Regions from separate parts of the Brachybacterium phenoliresistens genome, predicted to be linked through region 1. Evidence: riboswitches for the same ligand, from Rfam matches in the RefSeq annotation. Region 1 holds a riboswitch; each other region holds the start of a gene.
What was found. A riboswitch is a leader RNA that binds a small molecule or an ion and turns the genes downstream of it on or off. The one in region 1 is predicted to bind thiamine pyrophosphate.
Positions count from the first base shown of each region.

Region 1 (6,075 bases):
GGATACGATCATGCATACCCATCATGACCACCACGAGCGCCCCGACCGCGGGCGCCGGCATCACGACGAGGACTGGGGCAGGGAGCTCCCGGGCGAGGGGCCGCGCGTCGGCCGCGGGCCCCGCGGAGGCCGCGGCGGCCGGGGCTTCGGGCCGGGCTTCGGGCCGGACTTCGGCCCCGGACCGGACGGCGAGCGCGGCCCGCGCCGCGGCGGCGGCCGCGGGCGCGGCGGCGGTCCGCATCGCGCGCCCCGCGGGGACGTGCGCACCGCGGTGCTGCTGCTCCTGCAGGAGGAGCCGATGCACGGCTACCAGCTCATGCAGACCATCGCCGAGCGCACCGGAGGGCGCTGGAGCCCCAGCCCCGGCGCCATCTACCCGACCCTCAGCCTGCTGGAGGACGAGGGCCTGGTCGCCACCGAGAAGGAGGGCGGGCGCAAGCTCGCGAGCCTGACCGACGCGGGCCGCCGCCACGTCGAGGAGAGCTCCTCCTCGTGGTCGAACCCGTTCCCGGGGCAGGACCCGCACTCCGACGAGGAGCGCGTCGATCTGCGCTCGCTGATGTTCGAGCTGCGCGGCGCGGTCCGCGAGGTGGGCCGGGCCGGCAGCGAGGCGCAGATCGCCGAGGCCGCCGAGATCCTCGAGAGCGCGCGGGCCCGGATGTACCGGATCCTCGCGGGCGAGACCCCGCCCGCGACCGGGTCCTGATCAGGCCGGGACCGCCACGACCGCGGCGACCACGAGGGCGCAGACGGCGACCAGCAGGGCGTCGCCGCGCCCCAGGGGCACCGGCCGCCAGACGGTGCGGGGCCCGTCGGTCAGGCCCCGGGACTCCAGGGCGAAGGCCAGCCGCTCCCCGGAGCGCAGCGAGCCGACCAGCAGCGCGAAGGCGCAGCGGCCCAGCTGGCGCGGGGACAGCCTCTCCCGCCCCGACCGCACGAGATGCGCCCGGGTGATGGTCCGCCAGCGCCCCGGCAGCTGCTCGAGCATGCGGTGCCCGGCCATCAGCGCATAGGCGATGCGAGGGCTCAGCCGCGCATGCTGGACCAGGGAGACCATGAGGGCGCGCGGCTCCGCGGCCCGCGCGAGGATCAGCGAGGCGGTGCCGATGGCCAGGGCCCGCAGGCCCAGCGCCACGCCGATGATCAGCCCCTCCGGGGCGGGGCGCGTGAGCGCGTTGACCACCACGATCCCGGCCGCGAACAGCACGAACGGGATCTGGGCGAGCGCCAGGCGTCCCGGAGGGAAGCGGGCGCCGGCGAGGGCGGCCAGCAGCAGCAGCGCGTACAGGACGCCCAGCCGCGGCACGTCGTGCAGGAACAGGGTGACCACGCTGGTGGCCAGCACCAGCCCCAGCAGCACCGTCGGGTTGCGGCGCGCGAGGTAGGCGGGCCTCATCGCAGCACCCCGTCCTCCAGGCGGAGCACCCGGTCCGCCCAGCGATGCGCCGTCCGAGCGTCGTGGCTGGTCAGGAGGACGGCGGCCCCGTCGTCGGCGGCGTCGCGCAGCAGCCGCATGGTCCGCACGGCGGCCGCACGGTCCAGGCCGTACCCGGGCTCGTCGGCCAGCAGGACCTCCCGGCCGTGCAGCAGCATGGCCCCGATCGAGAGCAGCCGCTTCTGCCCGCCGGAGAGCCGGTAGGGGCTGGCCTCGGCGTGCTCGGCCAGTCCGATCCGCGCGAGCATCGCCTCGACGCGATCGGCCGCGCCGACGGGCAGGCCCTCGGCGAGCTCGGCCCGCACGGTGGCGGCGACGAACTGGTCCTCCGGGTTCTGGAGGACGAGGCCGGGCCGCGGGGAGCGGGAGGCGAGGGACTCCAGGAGCGTGGACTTGCCGGCGCCGTTCGCCCCCATGATCGCGACCATCTCCCCGCCGTGGAGGTCCAGCTCCAGGCCGCGCAGCACCGGCCGGCCGCCGCGGGACACATGGAGGTCGCGCACCGTCATCCGCGCGGGCCCCAGGGGCACCTCCCGGGGGAGCCAGCAGCCCTGCGCGGCCAGGCGCGGGCCGTGCCGGGCGAGCACCGCGGCGGTGGGGCCGTCCTCCAGCACGCGGCCCCGCTCGTCCAGGGCGATGGTGCGCGGCGGGAGGCCGGCCAGGCCGCGCTCCCCCGCCCAGTCGTCGAGCCGGTGCTCCACGAGGATCACGGCGACCTCGGCCGGGAGGCCCTGGACGGCGCGGCGCACCGCCGCGACCCCGGCGGCGTCGAGCATGGCGGTCGGCTCGTCGAGCAGGAGCACCGCGGGGCGAGCCGCGAGGGCGGCGGCGAGGGCCACGCGCTGCAGCTCCCCGCCGGAGAGCTCGGCGGTCTCCCGCTCCTGCAGGTGCGCGGCGCCGACCTGCGCGAGCACCTCCGCGACGCGGGGGCCGATGTCCGCGGGCCGCCACCGGCGGTTCTCCAGCGGCAGGGCGACCTCGTCGGCGACCCGCGAGAGGCACACGCCGGCGACCGGGTCCTGCCCCACGAAGCCGACGCGGTCCGAGGTCGCGGCCACGCCCGCGCGGATCGGGTCGATGCCGTCGATGGACAGGGCGCCCTCGACGCGGCCGTGCACGTGCTGCGGGACGGCGCCGGCCAGCGCCCGCAGCAGGGTGGACTTCCCCGCGCCGCTGGGGCCGAGCACGAGCACGTGCTCGCCGGGGCCGATGCTGCCGCTCCAGGGGCCGACGCCCCCGCCGCCGGGCAGGACGATCTCGAGCTCCTCGGCGCGGATCATCGGCGCACGAGCTCGTCCGCGGCGACGGCGGGGCGCAGGTTCGCCAGCACGCCGGTGCGCTCGAGGGCGCGGACGATGCCCCGCGCCAGCAGGCCGCCCAGCAGGGCGCCGCTGAGCAGCTGGAGGGTCAGGCGCAGCGGGAGGATGTCCTGGCCCAGCCAGCCGAAGCGGACGGCGGACCAGAAGAACACGAGGCCCGCCCCGCACAGGCCGGAGGCGAGGAAGACGGCCGCGCCGTAGCGGCGGTAGCGGGTCAGGGCGAAGGGGATCTCCGAGCCGATGCCCTGGATGAGGCCGGTGATCAGCAGCAGGGGCCCGGCGGGGCTGCCGAGGAAGACGACCTCCACGGCGGCGGCGAGCAGCTCCGCGATCACGCCCACGAAGGGCTTGCGGAGGATCGCGAGGGCGATCGGCGCGACCAGCAGCCAGCAGCCGATGAGCAGGTTGCCGGTGAGGTCGCCGAGCGGGCCCATGAGGATCGACAGCGCCGTCCAGGCCTGCACGAAGACCCAGTACAGGAATCCGAAGACGACGCCGAGCACGACGATGACGACGATGTCGCGCAGGGTGAGGCGCGCGGTGGGGCGATGAGCTGCCATGTCAGGGGTTCTTCCCGGGCGATGGCACGGGCGCGGACGGCGGTCGTCCGGCGAAGCTCCCTGCGCCGGCATGATCCGGATCAGGTTCTACGGTCGGAGTTGGAGAACTCCCTCTCAGCCCAGCTCACTGGACTCCCGTGCTCGGCGCGAGTATAGCCGCGCTCAGCTCTCGTCGACGATCTCGGGCTTCTCGTCGGAATCGACGGGGACGTGGTCGTGCCGGCAGATCGCGGCGTTGCCGGGGGCGTGGTGCATGATCGCGTGGGCGGTCGAGCCGAAGCGGCGGCGGCCCTCGCCGTGGTGGCCGACGACGATGATGCGGGCGCTCTCCGCGGCCGCGAGCAGCCCCCGCGGCACGGTGCGGTCCTCGAGGACCTCGCCGGTGACCTCCACCCCGGAGTCCGCGCCGAGCTCCTCGCGCGCCTGGGCGAGCGCGGTCTCGACGATGGCGCGGGCGGCGTCCTCGCTCACGGCGGCGTGGCCGTCGACCACGCGCTGGACGTGGACGATGCGCAGCGGCGCCCTGCGGATCCGCGCCAGGCGCACCCCGGAGGAGACGGCGCCGAGGCCGGCGTCGGATCCGTCGACGCCCACCAGGACGGGGCCGTCGGGCTCCTCCTCGGAGCGCACCACGAGCACGGGGCAGCCGGAGTGGGTGACCAGGCCCAGGCTGACCGAGCCCAGCAGCATGCCGAAGAAGCCGCCGAGCCCGCGGTGGCCGACCACCAGCAGGCGGGCGGTGCGGGAGGCCTCGCCGAGCACGACCCGGGCGTGGCCGGTCACCAGCGAGGTGCCGACCTCGACGCCGGGCGCGGTCTCGCGGGCGAGGTCCGCGGCGTCGGAGAGCAGCCCGAGGGCCTGGTTGCGCAGCCCGCTGCCGGCGACGCCGTCGACGGGGTCGACGTTCTTGCCCAGCAGCGGCCAGATCCAGGCGTGGACGATCCGCAGCTCCCGCCCGGCGTCCCGCGCCAGACGGGCCGCGTAGCGCACGGCGATCCTCGAGGCCTCGGAGTCGTCATGCCCGACGACGATCTTCCCGGTGAAGTCCATGACCCCAACCTACTCCGCGAGCATGACCTGCGTCACCTCGACCCCTTGACAACCTACAACCCTTCGGTTGTAAGTTGGGGGCGTGCACGAGACCGAGGAGGACCGGGCGGACGCCTGGTTCCACGCCCTGTCGGACCGCACGCGCCGGGACATCCTGCGGCGCGTGCTGGCCGGCGAGTCCTCCGTCTCAGCACTCGCCCGGAAGTACGACATGAGCCTCACGGCCGTGCAGAAGCACGTCGCGGTGCTCGAGAGGGCCGGCCTCATCACCCGGCGTCGGGCGGGCCGGGAGTCCCTGGCCCGCGGCGACGTCGAGGCGGTGCGATCGGTCCAGACGCTGCTCACCGAGCTCGAGGCCGTCTGGCGCGGGCGCATCGCCCGCATCGACCAGCTCCTCGAGAGCTCAGCCCAGGAGGATTGACCCATGCCCGTCACCGACGTGACCCACGACCTCGACGCCCTCACCCTCACCCTGACCGCGCGGTTCGCCGCGCCGATCGACCAGGTCTGGGACGTGTACGCCGACCCGCGCAAGCTCGAGAAGGTCTGGGGTCCCGAGACCTACCCCGCGACCGTCGTCGACCACGAGCTCGCCCCCGGCGGCCGCGTCACCTACTTCATGACCGGCCCCGAGGGCGACAAGCACTACGGCTACTGGGAGGTGGACGCGGTCGACGCCCCGCGGTCCTTCACCTTCCGCGACGGCTTCGCCGACGAGACCTTCGCGAAGAACCCCGAGCTGCCCGAGTCGACCAACGAGTTCGTCTTCTCGGAGGTCGACGGCGGCACCGAGGCGGTCTACACCTCGACCTACGCCTCCCGCGAGGGGCTCGAGCAGGTGCTCGCCATGGGCGTGGTCGAGGGCGCGACCAGCGCGATCAACCAGATCGACGCGCTCCTCGCCGGTGGTGCCACGTCCACAGACTGATCGAGACGACCACGAAGACCAGCGAGGCGACGGCCGTGCTGGTCAGGTTCACCATCACGAGCGGAGCGATCGCCCCGGCCAGCAGCGCGTTCAGCACGAGCGAGAAGAACGTCGACAGCGAGGCGGCCGCTCCCCTCTCGTGGGGGAACAGGTCCAGGATCTCCAGCTGGATCGGGGAGAACATGAGCGCCACCGTGAAGGCGATGAGCATCGGCCCGATCACCGCGACCAGCAGCCCCGCCCCGAGCTCGCCGTCGTAGGCGGGGGCGATCAGGGTCAGGACCACGTTGACCAGACAGGTGACCACGGTGGCCGCGAGGGCGAGGGTGATCAGCCGGGTCCGGGGGACGATCTCCGCGACCCGGCCGGTCACCCAGGCGCCGGCCATCATGCCGATGATCAGCGGCACGAACAGCACCCAGAAGTCCTGCTCGCCCAGCCCCAGCAGGCCGGTGACGAAGATCGAGGCGCCGGCGATGTACAGGAACTGCGCCGCGAAGGCGAAGGCCGAGGCGATCGCCAGGCGCAGCATCGTGCCCGAGCTGCCCACCCGCAGCAGCGAGGCGAGGATCGCCCGCACCTTCAGCGGCGTCCTCTCCCCCGGCGGCAGGGTCTCCGGCAGCAGCGCCGTGAGGACGATGACCGCGATCGCGTACAGCGCGATCGCCCAGAACACGAGGCGCCAGCTGCCCAGCAGCAGCACCCAGCCGCCGAGGATCGGCGCGAGCGCCGGGGCGACGGAGAAGATCATCATGATGCTCGCCATGAGGCGCTGCGCCTGCG
Region 1 is NZ_BAAAOW010000006.1:79,771-85,845, forward strand. It holds gene ABD234_RS13280 (PadR family transcriptional regulator) at 11-706, shown strand; gene ABD234_RS13285 (energy-coupling factor transporter transmembrane component T family protein) at 707-1,396, opposite strand; gene ABD234_RS13290 (ABC transporter ATP-binding protein) at 1,393-2,715, opposite strand; gene ABD234_RS13295 (ECF transporter S component) at 2,712-3,314, opposite strand; TPP riboswitch at 3,355-3,463, opposite strand; gene ABD234_RS13300 (universal stress protein) at 3,477-4,364, opposite strand; gene ABD234_RS13305 (ArsR/SmtB family transcription factor) at 4,447-4,785, shown strand; gene ABD234_RS13310 (SRPBCC family protein) at 4,789-5,292, shown strand; gene ABD234_RS13315 (multidrug effflux MFS transporter) at 5,243-6,075, opposite strand, start outside.

Region 2 (6,075 bases), on a different contig from region 1:
CCGGGATCTCGACCCGGGTCGCGGGGGCCCTCTCCGGGTCCGGGGCGATGCGCAGGGTGCGGGTGGTGCTGGTGGCCTCGTCCCACAGCAGCAGCCGGCCCACCAGCGGCGACCCCGTCCCCGTGATCAGCTGGATCACCTGCGTGGACATGATGGTGCCGAGCAGGCCCGGCAGGGTCCCCAGCACCCCGGCCTCGGCGCAGGAGGGCGCCTCGCCGGGGGCGGGCGGCTCGGGGAACACGTCCCGGTAGTGGGCGCCGCGACCGGGCCAGAACACGCTCACCTGCCCGTGCCCGCGCAGGATCGCGCCCCAGACCACGGGGACGCCGGTGATCTCGCTGGCATCGGCCACGACGTAGCGGGTGGCGAAGTTGTCGGTGCCGTCCAGCACCACGTCGTAGCCGCGCATCAGCTCCACGACGGTGTCCGGGCCCACGCGTTCGCGGTGGATCCGCACGGCCACCTCGGGGTTGATCCGGGCGACGGCCGCGGCGGCGGAGTCGGCCTTGGGCCGGCCGAGGGCGTCCATCCCGTGCACGACCTGCCGGTGCAGGTTGGTGACGTCCACGAGGTCGTCGTCGACGATCCCGAGGGTGCCGATGCCGGCGCCGGCGAGGTACTGCAGCGCCGGCGACCCGAGCCCTCCGGCGCCGACGACCAGCACGGAGGCGGCGCGCAGGCGGCGCTGCCCCAGGGTGCCGATCTGGGCGAGGGTGATCTGGCGGCGGTAGCGGGCGATCTGCTCGGGCGTCAGCTCCGGGCCGGGCTCGACCAGCGGCGGCAGCTCCGCTCCGTCGGCGCTCACAGGGACTCCGCCTCGCGGCTCGTGCCGGCGGTCTCGATGATCCCCTCGAAGCTCGAGGAGGCCAGCGCCAGCTGCCGCCGCGGGATCCGCCCCGCGCGGGCGGCCTCGCGCCCGCCGCGGACGGCGAGGTCCATCGCACGGGCCATCGCCTCCGGGTCCTGCGCCCGGGTGACGGCGCTGGCGACGAGCACCGCGGAGCAGCCCAGCTCCATGGCCTGCGCGGCCTCGCTCGCGGTGCCGATCCCGGCATCCAGCACCACCGGCACCCCGGCGCGCGCGGTGATCAGGGCGATGTTGTGCGGGTTGAGAATCCCCAGCCCCGTGCCGATCGGGGAGCCCAGCGGCATCACCGCGGCGGCGCCCGCCTCCTCCAGCTGGCGGGCGAGGACCGGGTCGTCGGTGGTGTACGGCAGCACGGTGAATCCGCGGCGCACCAGCTCCTCCGTCGCCTCGAGCAGCTGCACGCCGTCGGGCAGGAGGGTGTCCTCATCGGCGATGACCTCGAGCTTGACCCAGTCGGTCTCGAGGGCCTCCCGCGCGAGCTCTGCGGTGAGGACGGCGTCGCGGGTGCTGTAGCAGCCGGCGGTGTTCGGCAGCGCCATGATGCCCAAGCGCTGCAGCAGGGCGAACACCGAGGTGCCGGCATCGGCGGAGAAGCGGCGCATGGCGACGGTGGTCAGCTCGGTGCCGGAGGCGATCAGCGCCCGCTCGAGCGCGGCGAGGTCGGTGGCGCCGCCGGTGCCCATGATGAGGCGGGATCCGATGGTCCTCCCGGCGATGACCAGCGGGTCCGCGGCGGCTCCCGGCTGCGCGGGGGCGGTGGTCGAGGGCGCGGCGGCGGGGGCGGCGGTCGCCGGGGTGGGGGTGTCGGTGGTGGTCATGCTCAGCCTCCTTGGACGGCGGTGACGAATTCGCAGCGGGCGTCGGCGGCGAGCGCCGTGGCGGCCCAGCGGCTGCGGGGGACGACGGTGTCGTCCAGCGCGACGGCGACGCCGAGCGCGCGGCCGTCCAGGGCGCGGCCGTCCTCGCCGACGGGGTGGCCGATGCGGTCGGCGACCAGGTCGCGGACGGTCCAGCCGGCCGGGACCTCGGCGGGCTCGCCGTTGATGGTCACGGGGATCATGCGGGCTCCTTCGTGAAGCGCTCGGGGCGGACGGCCGCGGGCAGGGACGCGTCGCGGCCGTCGATGATGTCGGCGGTGCGCTCGGCCGCCCAGGCCGAGAGCAGGATGCCGTGGCGGTGGTAGCCGGTGGAGACGATCACCTGCTCGTGGCCGGGGACGGGCCCCAGCAGCGGCAGGTCGTCGGGGGTGCCGGGGCGGTCGCGGGCGGTGACCTCGACCAGCTCCGTCTCGCGGATCGAGGGGAGGATCTCGGCGCTGTCCTGGATCAGCTGCAGCACCCCGCCGGTCGAGGGTCCCTGCAGCGTGTCCTCCCGGCTGGTGGCGCCGAGGACGATCCCGCCGCCGTCGCGCGGCACGCAGTACACGGCACGGCCGCGGACGATCGCCCGGACGGTGCCGGTCAGCAGATGCTCCTCCCCCGGCATGAGCAGGGACGAGGGGACGCGCAGGCGGAGGATGTCGCCGCGCACGGGACGCAGCGCGAGGTCGAGCTGCTGATGCGGTCCCGCGATCGCCGGCGCCCCGAGCCCGGCGGCCAGGACGATGCGGTCGGCGGGGACGGCGTCCAGGCCCGGGACGGCGCCGATGCGCAGGCGCACCCCGTGGGCCTCGAGGGCCGCGACCACGGTGCGGGCCAGGGTGCGCGGGTCGACCTGGTGGTCGCTGCCGATGCGCACGGCGCCGGCGATGCCGCGGGCCAGCGCCGGCTCGAGGCGGCGCGCCTCGCGGGGCAGCAGCTCCTGCACCTCGGCTCCGGCGCGGCGCTGCAGGACGGCCAGGTCGTGCAGGGCCGCGAGGTCGGCATGGTCGCGACCGACCACCAAGGTCGGGTCATCCCGGTATCCGGCGGATCGCGCCGTCGCCGGCCGGGAGAACTCGCGCGTCAGCTCGGGAAGCCGGGCGGCGAGGCGCCGATGGGCGAGGGCCGCCTCGCGCATGATCCCCCACAGCGGCCCCTGACCCACCTGCACCTCGGCGGCGGGGGCGAGCATGCCCGCGGCGGCGTGGGTGGCGCCCTCGGCCACCCCGGTGGAGCGGACCTCGACCTCGTGGCCGCGACGGCGCAGCTCGAGCGCGGTGAGCAGACCGACGATCCCCGCGCCGATGACGACGACATGCACGTGTGCGATTCCTCCTGACGGCGGCATGACCCGCATCCAGTCGTAGTGGTCGGCGCCTGACGCCCTCTCAGCCCGTTCCTCCGGGCTCCCACGGAACGTCCGCGAGTGTACCTGTGGGACGCTATGACCATGAGTGCTGACCAGCTGACGGGCGCGGAGCCCCAGGACATGCCGGGGGTCCCCGCCCCCGCCCCGGGCACGGAGGAGCCCGCCCCGAGCACGGCGCAGTCCGGCGCGGGGACGGAGGAGCCCGGCGCGGGGACGGAGGAGCCCGGCGCGGGGACGGAGGAGCCCGGCGCGAGCACGGCGCAGTCCGGCGCGGCGGCGACGGCGGCGGCCCGGCGACGGGCGGTCTCGCCGGAGGGCGCCCGGCGTCGCGGCCGGCTGACCCGCGCCCGGCTGTACGTGTGCGTGGACCTCTCGCGCGGCCTCGAGGAGCTGCTCGCCTTCGCCGAGGCCGCCTTCCGCGGCGGCGTGGACATCCTGCAGGTGCGCGACAAGTCCGCGGAGGCGCGCGCCGAGGTGGAGGCCCTGCGGGCCCTGCGCCCGATCGCGGACCGTTTCGGGGCGCTGCTGGCGGCCAACGACCGGGCCGATGTCGCGGTGCTCGCGGGCGTCGACGTGCTCCACCTCGGGCAGGGCGACCTGACCACGGCCGATGCCCGATCCCTGGTGGGTCCCGACGTGCTCATCGGCCGCTCCACGCGCACCGAGGAGCAGATGCGGCAGGCGCACGACGACCCGGGGATCGACTACTTCTGCACGGGGCCCGTCTGGGAGACGCCCACCAAGCCGGGCCGCGCCGCGGTGGGCCTGGCGCTGCCGCGCGCCGCGGCCGAGCACCGCGACGCCGCCGCGCATCCGACGCCGTTCTTCGCGATCGGCGGCGTGGACCTGGACCGGGTGCCCGAGGTGCTCTCCACCGGCGCCGACCGCATCGTGGTGGTCCGCGCCGTCACCGAGGCCGAGGATCCGGAGGCCGCGGCCCGGGCGCTGCGCGCGGCCGTCACCGGGGCCTGACCCGGACTGCGGGGCTCAGCGCTCCCGCAGGCGGCGGGCCATGCGGTCCATGCTGGCGTGGGCCTCGGCCAGCCCCACTTTGTTGAGATGCCCGTGCGGGACGCCGCGGCTGAGCGCGAGCTCGACCTCGACCCCGGCGGCCTCGAGCTGCTGGGCATAGGCGCGACCGCTGGGGCGCAGCCCGTCGAACTCGGCGACGTCGATCAGCGTCGGCGGCAGATGGTCGTGCCGCGCCGCGAGGGCCGGGAACTCGTAGCCGGTCGCCTCGCTGCGGGGACGGCCGGTGTAGGTCTCCCCCATCACCGCGACGGACTCGGCGGGGAACCCGCCCAGCGGGGCGCAGGCCGCCAGCGCCGCGGCCTCCTCCGCATCCGGGGCCGGCATCTCGATGTGCGCGACGGGGTACATGAGGAAGGACTGCCACGGCGGCGCGCCCTCGTCGGCCAGGCGCAGGCTGAGGCAGGCGGCGAGGTCGCCGCCGGCGCTCGCCCCGCCCACGGCGATCCGTGCCGGGTCCGCCCCCAGCTCCGCGGCGTGCTCGCGCACCCAGGTGAAGGCGGCGTGCACGTCGTCCAGCGGGATCGGCGCGTGGATGCCCGTCTCCCCGTCGAGGTTCGGGGCGGGCCTGCCCGAGGGCTCGTCGCACAGGCGGTAGAACACGGAGACGACCACGGCGTCGGCGCGCCCGGCCACGCCCCGGGAGACCTCGTGGGCCTCGGGCATGTCGAGGTCTCCGTGCTGGAAGCCGCCGCCGTGGATCCACACCAGCGCCGGGCGGGCGGGGGCGGTGGCGGCATCGGCCGCCTCGACCGCGTCCCCGGAGGCGCGCGGGGTGTAGATCCGCACCGGCACCCGGCCGTGCGGTCCGGGCAGGTCGCGGTCGACGATGTCGAGGTCCCAGCTCTCCGGCGCGCCGAAGGGCGCGCGCCAGGCGGCCTCGGCCTCGGGCGACAGGGCGTCCTCGGGGCCGAGGCCCTCGAGCAGGTGGGCGCGGGCGGCGAGCTGCGGCGCCCAGGCGGCGTCGGCGGCAGGGGACATGAGAGGGCTCCCGGGGTCGAGGGGGCGGTGGGGTCAGGACGGGCCCGGCCGCGTCAGGGAGAGTCGCGGCCGGACCGGGGCAGGGCAGGGCAGGGCAGGGCAGGTCGGTCAGGGAAGATCGCGGACGGTGATGCGGAAGGCACGCGTCAGCGGCTGCTCGGCGGTCGTGGTGACCGGGCTGTCCCAGGCGATCGCCGATCCCAGGCCGGGGTACCCGGCCACGCGCACGAACCACGGGTCGTCGTGCTCGTCGAGGTGCTCGATCCGCACCGCGAAGCGTCCGCCGGTGGCGGCCGTGCCGCACAGCTCCACCCACGGGGCACGGGCGCCGTGGACGGCGTCCTCCCCGGTGAGACGGCCGCCGTCGGGGCCGGGCACGGCGACGGTCGCCTCGGCCAGCGGGGCCAGGCGCAGGAACAGGCCGCCGTATCCGCCGCCCTCGCGGCCGTGGCTGCCGGGGCTGCCCAGTTCCATGGCCTCCGCGCTCACGGGGCGCAGCTGCGAGGTCAGCTCCACGCTCCAGCCGCCCTCGACGGGCGCGAAGACGTGGGTGCGGGTCTCCTCGAGCTCCACGCGCGGTCCGGGCCCGTCCGAGGGAGCGGAGCCGCCGGAGGCATCGGCCGCAGTGACATCGGCCGCGGAGGTATCGGCCGCGGGCTCCGGGCCCCGCCAGCGCAGGCGCTGCGTCCAGGCGGTGCCGTCGGCCGAGGTCTCCTCGAAGGCCTCATGGGCGATGGTGCCGTGGTCCTCGCGCCAGATGTACCCGGCGCCCTCGACGTAGGTGCGCCCGCCCCAGAAGTTGACGTCCGCGACGTCCTGGATCACCACACCCAGGCCGTTGTGCCAGTCGTGGTCGGCCGGGTGCGCGTCCGTGATCACGGTCCCGCCGAGGGTGCGCAACGGGTGCAGGTAGGGGCGCGGGCTCGACCGCGGGATGATGTCGCTGCCGTCCACGAGCACGGCGATCT
Region 2 is NZ_BAAAOW010000009.1:67,947-74,021, forward strand. It holds gene ABD234_RS15940 (ThiF family adenylyltransferase) at 1-805, opposite strand, end outside; gene ABD234_RS15945 (thiazole synthase) at 802-1,551, opposite strand; gene thiS (sulfur carrier protein ThiS) at 1,689-1,928, opposite strand; gene thiO (glycine oxidase ThiO) at 1,925-3,049, opposite strand; TPP riboswitch at 3,045-3,151, opposite strand; gene thiE (thiamine phosphate synthase) at 3,179-4,069, shown strand; gene ABD234_RS15965 (alpha/beta hydrolase fold domain-containing protein) at 4,085-5,107, opposite strand; gene ABD234_RS15970 (DUF6807 family protein) at 5,216-6,075, opposite strand, start outside.
Region 2: another riboswitch for thiamine pyrophosphate. It lies ahead of thiO (glycine oxidase ThiO); the one in region 1 lies ahead of ABD234_RS13295 (ECF transporter S component).

Region 3 (6,075 bases), on a different contig from region 1:
TCGCCGTCGACCGGGGAGAGGATCCGGCCGTCGACCGGCTCGATGCCGACGCCCTCGCCGAGGGCGCGGGAGGCGAACACCGGGTCCGGCACCTCGTCCAGGCCCACCACGCGGCCGCCGACGGGGGCGGCGATCTGCACCGCCGGGCCGGCGGGGACCGTCGAGGCCGTGCCGGAGGCGGCGTCCGCGGCGGAGGCATCGGCCGCGCCGGCGGAGCCGGAGGCATCGGCCGCGGGACCGGCCGGAGCCGTGGCACCGGCGGCCGCAGCCACGGAGCCGGCGGCCGCGGCGGAGGCGGCGCCCCCGACCCCGGCGCCGACCAGCTCGCGCTCCCGCGCGGCGGGCTCGGCGACGACGGCGGAGCTCTGGGCGGCGGCCTCGGCCGCATCGCGCTCGGCGTTGGCCTCGGCGCGCTGGGCGGGGGTCATGTAGTCCGAGAAGTACACGAGCACGAGGGCGGTGACGAATGCGGCGGCGATCGCGATGACGTACACGCCCATCGGGTCGAACACGGGGATCGTCAGCAGCGAGGTGAAGGCGAAGGCGGAGGTGTCCACGCCGCCCAGGATGCCCACGATCAGACCGCCCACGAGGCAGCCGACGAGCATGCGCGGGTAGATCCGCTTGAAGCGCAGGTGGATGCCGTACAGCGAGGGCTCGGAGATGCCGCCGAACAGGCCCGCCGCGAGGGCGCCGGTCGCGGTCTGGCGCATGATCGGCTCGCGGTGGCGGATCGACAGCAGCAGCACGCCGGCGGTGGCGCCGAAGCAGGCGAAGTTCCAGGCGCCCATCGGGCCCTGGATGAAGTCGTAGCCCAGGGCGTTGATGTTCTGCAGCATGAGCGCGTTCAGCGGCCAGTGCAGGCCCAGCGGGACCAGGAACGGGTACAGCAGCGGGATGAAGATCGCGAAGACGATGGGGGCGTTGCCGTTCAGCCAGGCCAGGCCCGCGCCGATGCCGTTGCCGGCCCAGATGCCCAGCGGGCCGATGAGGAAGGCGGTCACCGGGATCATGATGAGCATCGAGAAGAACGGCACGAACACGAGCTGCACGTTCTCGGGGAAGACGCGCTGCAGGCCCTTGTAGACCAGGGCGAGCAGGGCCACCATCAGCAGCGGCACGAACACCTGGCCGCCGTAGTCGTTCAGCTGCATCGGCAGGCCGAACACGTCGGCCACGCAGTTCTGGGTGCCCAGGGTCGCGTTGGTGGTGCAGGTGATCCCCGGGGTGCCGCCCTCGGGGTTCAGCAGGCCGGTGAAGTTCGGGGTCATCACCGCGGCCATCACGGCCGAGCCCACCCACGGATCGATCTGCAGCTTCCTGGCCGCGTTGTAGGCCACCATGATCGGCAGGAAGTAGAGCACCGAGCGCCACATCGCATCGACGAAGACCCAGGTGGCGGACTTGTCCGCGGCGCGGAAGTCGACCACGCCGAGGGCGTCGAGCACCGAGGCGATCGCGATGATCAGCGAGGCGCCCAGCAGCACGCCCATCAGCGGGCGGAACGAGTCGGAGAGGTACTCGAAGAAGTTGTCGAGCCAGGCGAACTTCCCGCGGCTCTTCGCCCGGATCGCGGCCTTTACCTCGGCGTCGCTCTTCGCGGCGGGCCTGCCGCCGCCGGTCATCGACGGGAGGTTCATGATCCGGGAGTAGACGTTGGCGACGGCGCCGCCGATGACGACCTGGAACCGGTCGCCGGACTGCGGCACCGTGCCCATGACGCCGTCGAGGGCGTCGAGCGCGGCCTGGTCGACCTTGTCGCCGTCATGGAGCTGGAAGCGCAGGCGCGTCGCGCAGTGCGTGAGGCTCTCGACGTTCTCGGGACCGCCGACGCCGCGGAGGATGTCCTCCGCGAGGGCATCGGGCCCCGGTGCAGGTGTGTTCATGATGCGTCCTCGCATTCTCATCGGCTCGCGCCGTCCTGGCAGGTGCGCCGCCACGTCCACCGGACCCCTGCTGCGCCACGGCGGCGATCCCGGCTTCGGGACCCGCACGCCGCCCGCCGCCGGGCCGCGCCGCCGCCCGATTCCGGGCAACGAAAAAGGCCCGGGGCGCACCCACAGGGCGTTCCCCAGGCCTTGCCTCCCCTCAGGCGGAGCGCTGCCCTGTCATCGCACGGTGGCGATCGGGCGGCGTCCTCGGGGAGTGACAATCCTGTGATCGTGGTCGATCGGCGCACAGCATAGCACCTCCCCGGCCGAGGGGAAGCCGGCCTGCTGCCGGACGGCGCCGCCCCGGCCGGGGCGCCGATGCTAGGTTCGAGGCCGACACGGGGTGCCCGCCGCGTCCGGAGCGCGGGCTGAGATGAGACCCGTCGCACCTGATCGAGCTCGCACTCGCGGAGGGATGTCACCCATGAGCCCTGTCCTGCACGAGCCGACCGGCCGCCCCGGCCCGACGGACGCGCCCCGGATCCCGAACGTCCTCACGATCGCCGGGACGGATCCCAGCGGCGGGGCGGGGATCCAGGCGGACCTGAAGACCTTCTCCGCCCTCGGCGCCTACGGGATGAGCGCGGTCACCGCCGTGGTCGCGCAGAACACCCGAGGAGTCCAGGACGTGCTGGTCCTCGAGCCCGAGTTCGTCGCCGCCCAGATCCGCTCCGTGATCGACGACGTGCGCGTCGATGCGATCAAGCTGGGCATGCTCGCCACCGCCCCGATCGCCGCCGCGGTGGCCGATGTCCTGGCGGAGATCCCCGAGGTGCCGCTGGTGATCGACCCGGTGATGGTGGCCAAGAGCGGCGACCGCCTGATCAGCGACGAGACCGTCGCCGTGGTCCGGGACCGACTGGTCCCCCGCGCCGCGCTCATCACCCCGAACCTGCCCGAGGCCGCCGTGCTGCTGGGCGCCGCCCCCGACCTGGGGGCCTGGGCGGTGGCGGACGGCGCGGATGCCGATCGCGCACCCGTCCGGGCCGGGACGGGCACCCCGGCGACCGGGCCGGCAGAGGCCGAGGCGGCCGATGGGAGCGCCGGGGGCACCGGGGGCACGGCGCGGGAGGCGGATTCCCTCGCGCGGATGCGGGAGCAGGTGCCGGACCTGCTGGCCCTCGGGTCGGCGTGGGTGCTGCTCAAGGGCGGCCATCTGGTCGGGGAGACCAGCGTGGACCTGCTGGCTGGGGCCGCGGCCGCGGACGATGCCGTGCTCGAGCTGCCGGCCCGGCGCATCGCGACCCGCAACACCCACGGCACCGGGTGCACGCTCTCCGCCGCCGTCGCGGCGCTGCTGCCGCGTCACGGGATGGTCGAGGCGGTGCGGCAGGCCAAGGACTATCTCACCGGCGCGCTCGCGCACGCGGACGAGCTCGCCGTGGGCGGCGGCCACGGCCCCGTCCACCACTTCCACGCCCTGTGGGACAGGCCCGCTCCGCGCCCTTGAGACCCGAGCGAGCTCCCGGGCATCCGAACGGGAACCCTGCGATCCGAGCGGGCGCCCGGGGATCCGAGCGGGCGCCCTGCGATCCGAGCGGGCATCCCACGAGCTGAGCGAGCACGAACGGCGGCCTGAGAGCCTCGAGCCAGGCAATCGCCTGGCTCGCGGCCCTGAGACAGCCATCCGTGCACGCCCTTCGGAGTCCGGCCGCTCGGTCCGGCCGCTCCCGCGGGTCAGGCGATGCCGTCGGCGGCGCGGGCGATGGCGTGGAAGCGGGCGACGTCCAGGGTCTCGCCGCGGGCCCCGGGGTCGACTCCGGCGGCGCGCAGGATCTCCTCGGCGCGCGCGGAGGAGCCCGCCCAGCCGCCGAGGGCCGCGCGGAGTGTCTTGCGCCGCTGGGCGAAGGCCGCATCGACCACGGCGAACACCCGCTCCCGCTCCTCCTCGGTGCCCATCGGCTGCTCGTGGCGGGTCAGCCGCAGCAGGGAGGAGTCGACGTTGGGCACCGGCCAGAACACCTGCCGGGAGATCTGCCCGGCCCGCTCGGTGCGGCCGTACCAGGCGGCCTTGACGCTGGGGGCGCCGTAGATCCGCGAGCCGGGGGACGCGGCGAGGCGGTCCACCACCTCGGACTGGACCATGACGATCGCCTCGCGCAGCTGCGGGAAGCGCTGGAGGAGCGTCAGCAGGATCGGCGTGGCCACGTTGTAGGGCAGGTTCGCCACGAGGATCCGGGGCTCGCCCGCCTCCGGCAGCTCGGGCAGCTCGGTGACGGCGAGGGCGTCGGCGTGCACGAGCCGGTAGCGGTCGGGGGCGATGCCGCGGGCCCGGAGGGTCAGCGGCAGCAGCTGCGCGAGGCCCCGGTCCAGCTCGATGGCGGCGACATCGGCCCCGGCCTCGAGCAGCCCCAGGGTGAGCGAGCCCAGGCCCGGGCCGACCTCGAGCACGGCGCTGCCGGGCCTCACGTCGGCGCGCTCGACGATGGTCCGCACCGTGTTGGGGTCGATGACGAAGTTCTGCCCGCGCTGCTTGGACGGACGGATCCCGGCGGCCTCTGCGAGCTCGCGGATGTCGCGGGCGCTGAGCAGCAGGGAGGGCTCGGCGCCCTCGCGGGGCTGATCGGCGCTCATGCGGCGGGCCAGTCGTAGACGCCGCGGGTGGTCTCGCGGATCCGGCGGCACGCCTGCTCCAGGTCCGTGCCGGTGACCTCCGCGATCGTCGCCATGGTCAGCGGGATCAGATAGGAGGAGTTGGGGCGGCCCCGGTAGGGCACCGGGGTGAGGAACGGGGCGTCGGTCTCGACCATCACGCGGTCCAGCCCCACCTCGGCCAGCGCCTCGCGCAGGCCCTGGGCGTTCTTGAAGGTCACCGTCCCGGCGAAGGAGAGGTAGAAGCCGCGGTCGACGCAGGCGCGCGCGAACTCCGCATCGCCGCTGAAGCAGTGCAGGACGGTGCGCTCGGGGGCGCCGTCCGCGTCGAGGATCTCCAGGACGTCGGCGTGGGCGTCGCGGTCATGGATCTGCAGCGGAAGACCGGTCTCCTTCGCCAGGGCGATGTGGAAGCGGAAGGCGTCGATCTGCGCCTGCCGGGCCTGCTCGTCCTTCCGGGAGGTGCGGAACCAGTCCAGGCCGCTCTCCCCCACCACCACCATGCCGGGGCCGCGGACCAGGGAGTCCACCTCGGCGAGGGCCTCGTCCAGCCCGATCATCTCCTGTCCCTCGTGGCCGTGCCCGCGCGCGTGCAGCGCGGCCTCGTTGGGGTGGATCGCCACGCCGCCGCGCAGGGAGGCGGGGGCGTCCGGGGAGTCGAGCAGCCGGGCGGTCCAGCGCACGGACTCCAGGTCGGAGCCGATGGTGATCATCGCGTCGACGCCGACGGCCGCCGCCCGGGCGATGTGCTCGGGGACCGTGAGGTGGTCCTCGCCGTCGGCGAAGTCGAGGTGGCAGTGGTTGTCGATCACCGGGGACGGCAGGGGGTCCGGGGCGGGCGGCCAGGAGCGGTCGCGGGAGCTGGACCGGGGGTCGAGCTGCTCGCGGTGGTGCACCGGGGCCGGGGCGCCGGCGGCGTCGGTCTTCGCGGAGGGCATGGCACCATCGTAGGAGGCGCGGGCCGTGGGCTCCGCGCCCTCTCGCATCGGCCCGGGAGCGAGCAGGGTCACAGGTCCGGTGGTCGATGTCACGGCCTCTGCGGCGGAATCCTCCCTGCGCATGTGGCAGGATGGTCCTTCGTTGCGTGTCCTTCCGCGCACCTGCCGCTCCGTCCCGGAGCAGCCGGTCGCCGCCTCGGAGGGATCCGTCATCCGATCATTCTTTCGGACCGTCCCAAGGAGCGTCCCATGGCAGTGCCCAAGTTCAAGATGTCCCGGGCTCGCACCCGGTCCCGCCGCTCGCAGTGGAAGGCGAGCAACGCCGACCTCGTGCAGGTGACGGTCCGCGGCCGCAGCGCCGCTGTGCCGCGCCGCCTCGCGAAGGCGTACCAGCGCGGACTGCTGCAGATCGAGGACTGATTCCTCGCGCCTGCGCGCAGCATCGACGTTCGAAGGGCCCCGGTGGGAACCGGGGCCCTTCGTCATGCCCGAGGCCGGATCGTCCTGTCCGATGCCGGTTCGGCCCGGCGCCGCCCCGGGCGGCTCCTCAGCTCCGGCGGTGCTCGAGCGCCCGGTCGTAGAGCTCGCGGCTGCTGACGCCGGCGACCCCCTCG
Region 3 is NZ_BAAAOW010000002.1:638,084-644,158, reverse strand. It holds gene ABD234_RS07380 (glucose PTS transporter subunit IIA) at 1-1,886, opposite strand, end outside; TPP riboswitch at 2,261-2,364, shown strand; gene ABD234_RS07375 (hydroxymethylpyrimidine/phosphomethylpyrimidine kinase) at 2,356-3,381, shown strand; gene rsmA (16S rRNA (adenine(1518)-N(6)/adenine(1519)-N(6))-dimethyltransferase RsmA) at 3,609-4,505, opposite strand; gene ABD234_RS07365 (TatD family hydrolase) at 4,502-5,461, opposite strand; gene rpmF (50S ribosomal protein L32) at 5,711-5,881, shown strand; gene rsmI (16S rRNA (cytidine(1402)-2'-O)-methyltransferase) at 6,009-6,075, opposite strand, start outside.
Region 3: another riboswitch for thiamine pyrophosphate. It lies ahead of ABD234_RS07375 (hydroxymethylpyrimidine/phosphomethylpyrimidine kinase); the one in region 1 lies ahead of ABD234_RS13295 (ECF transporter S component).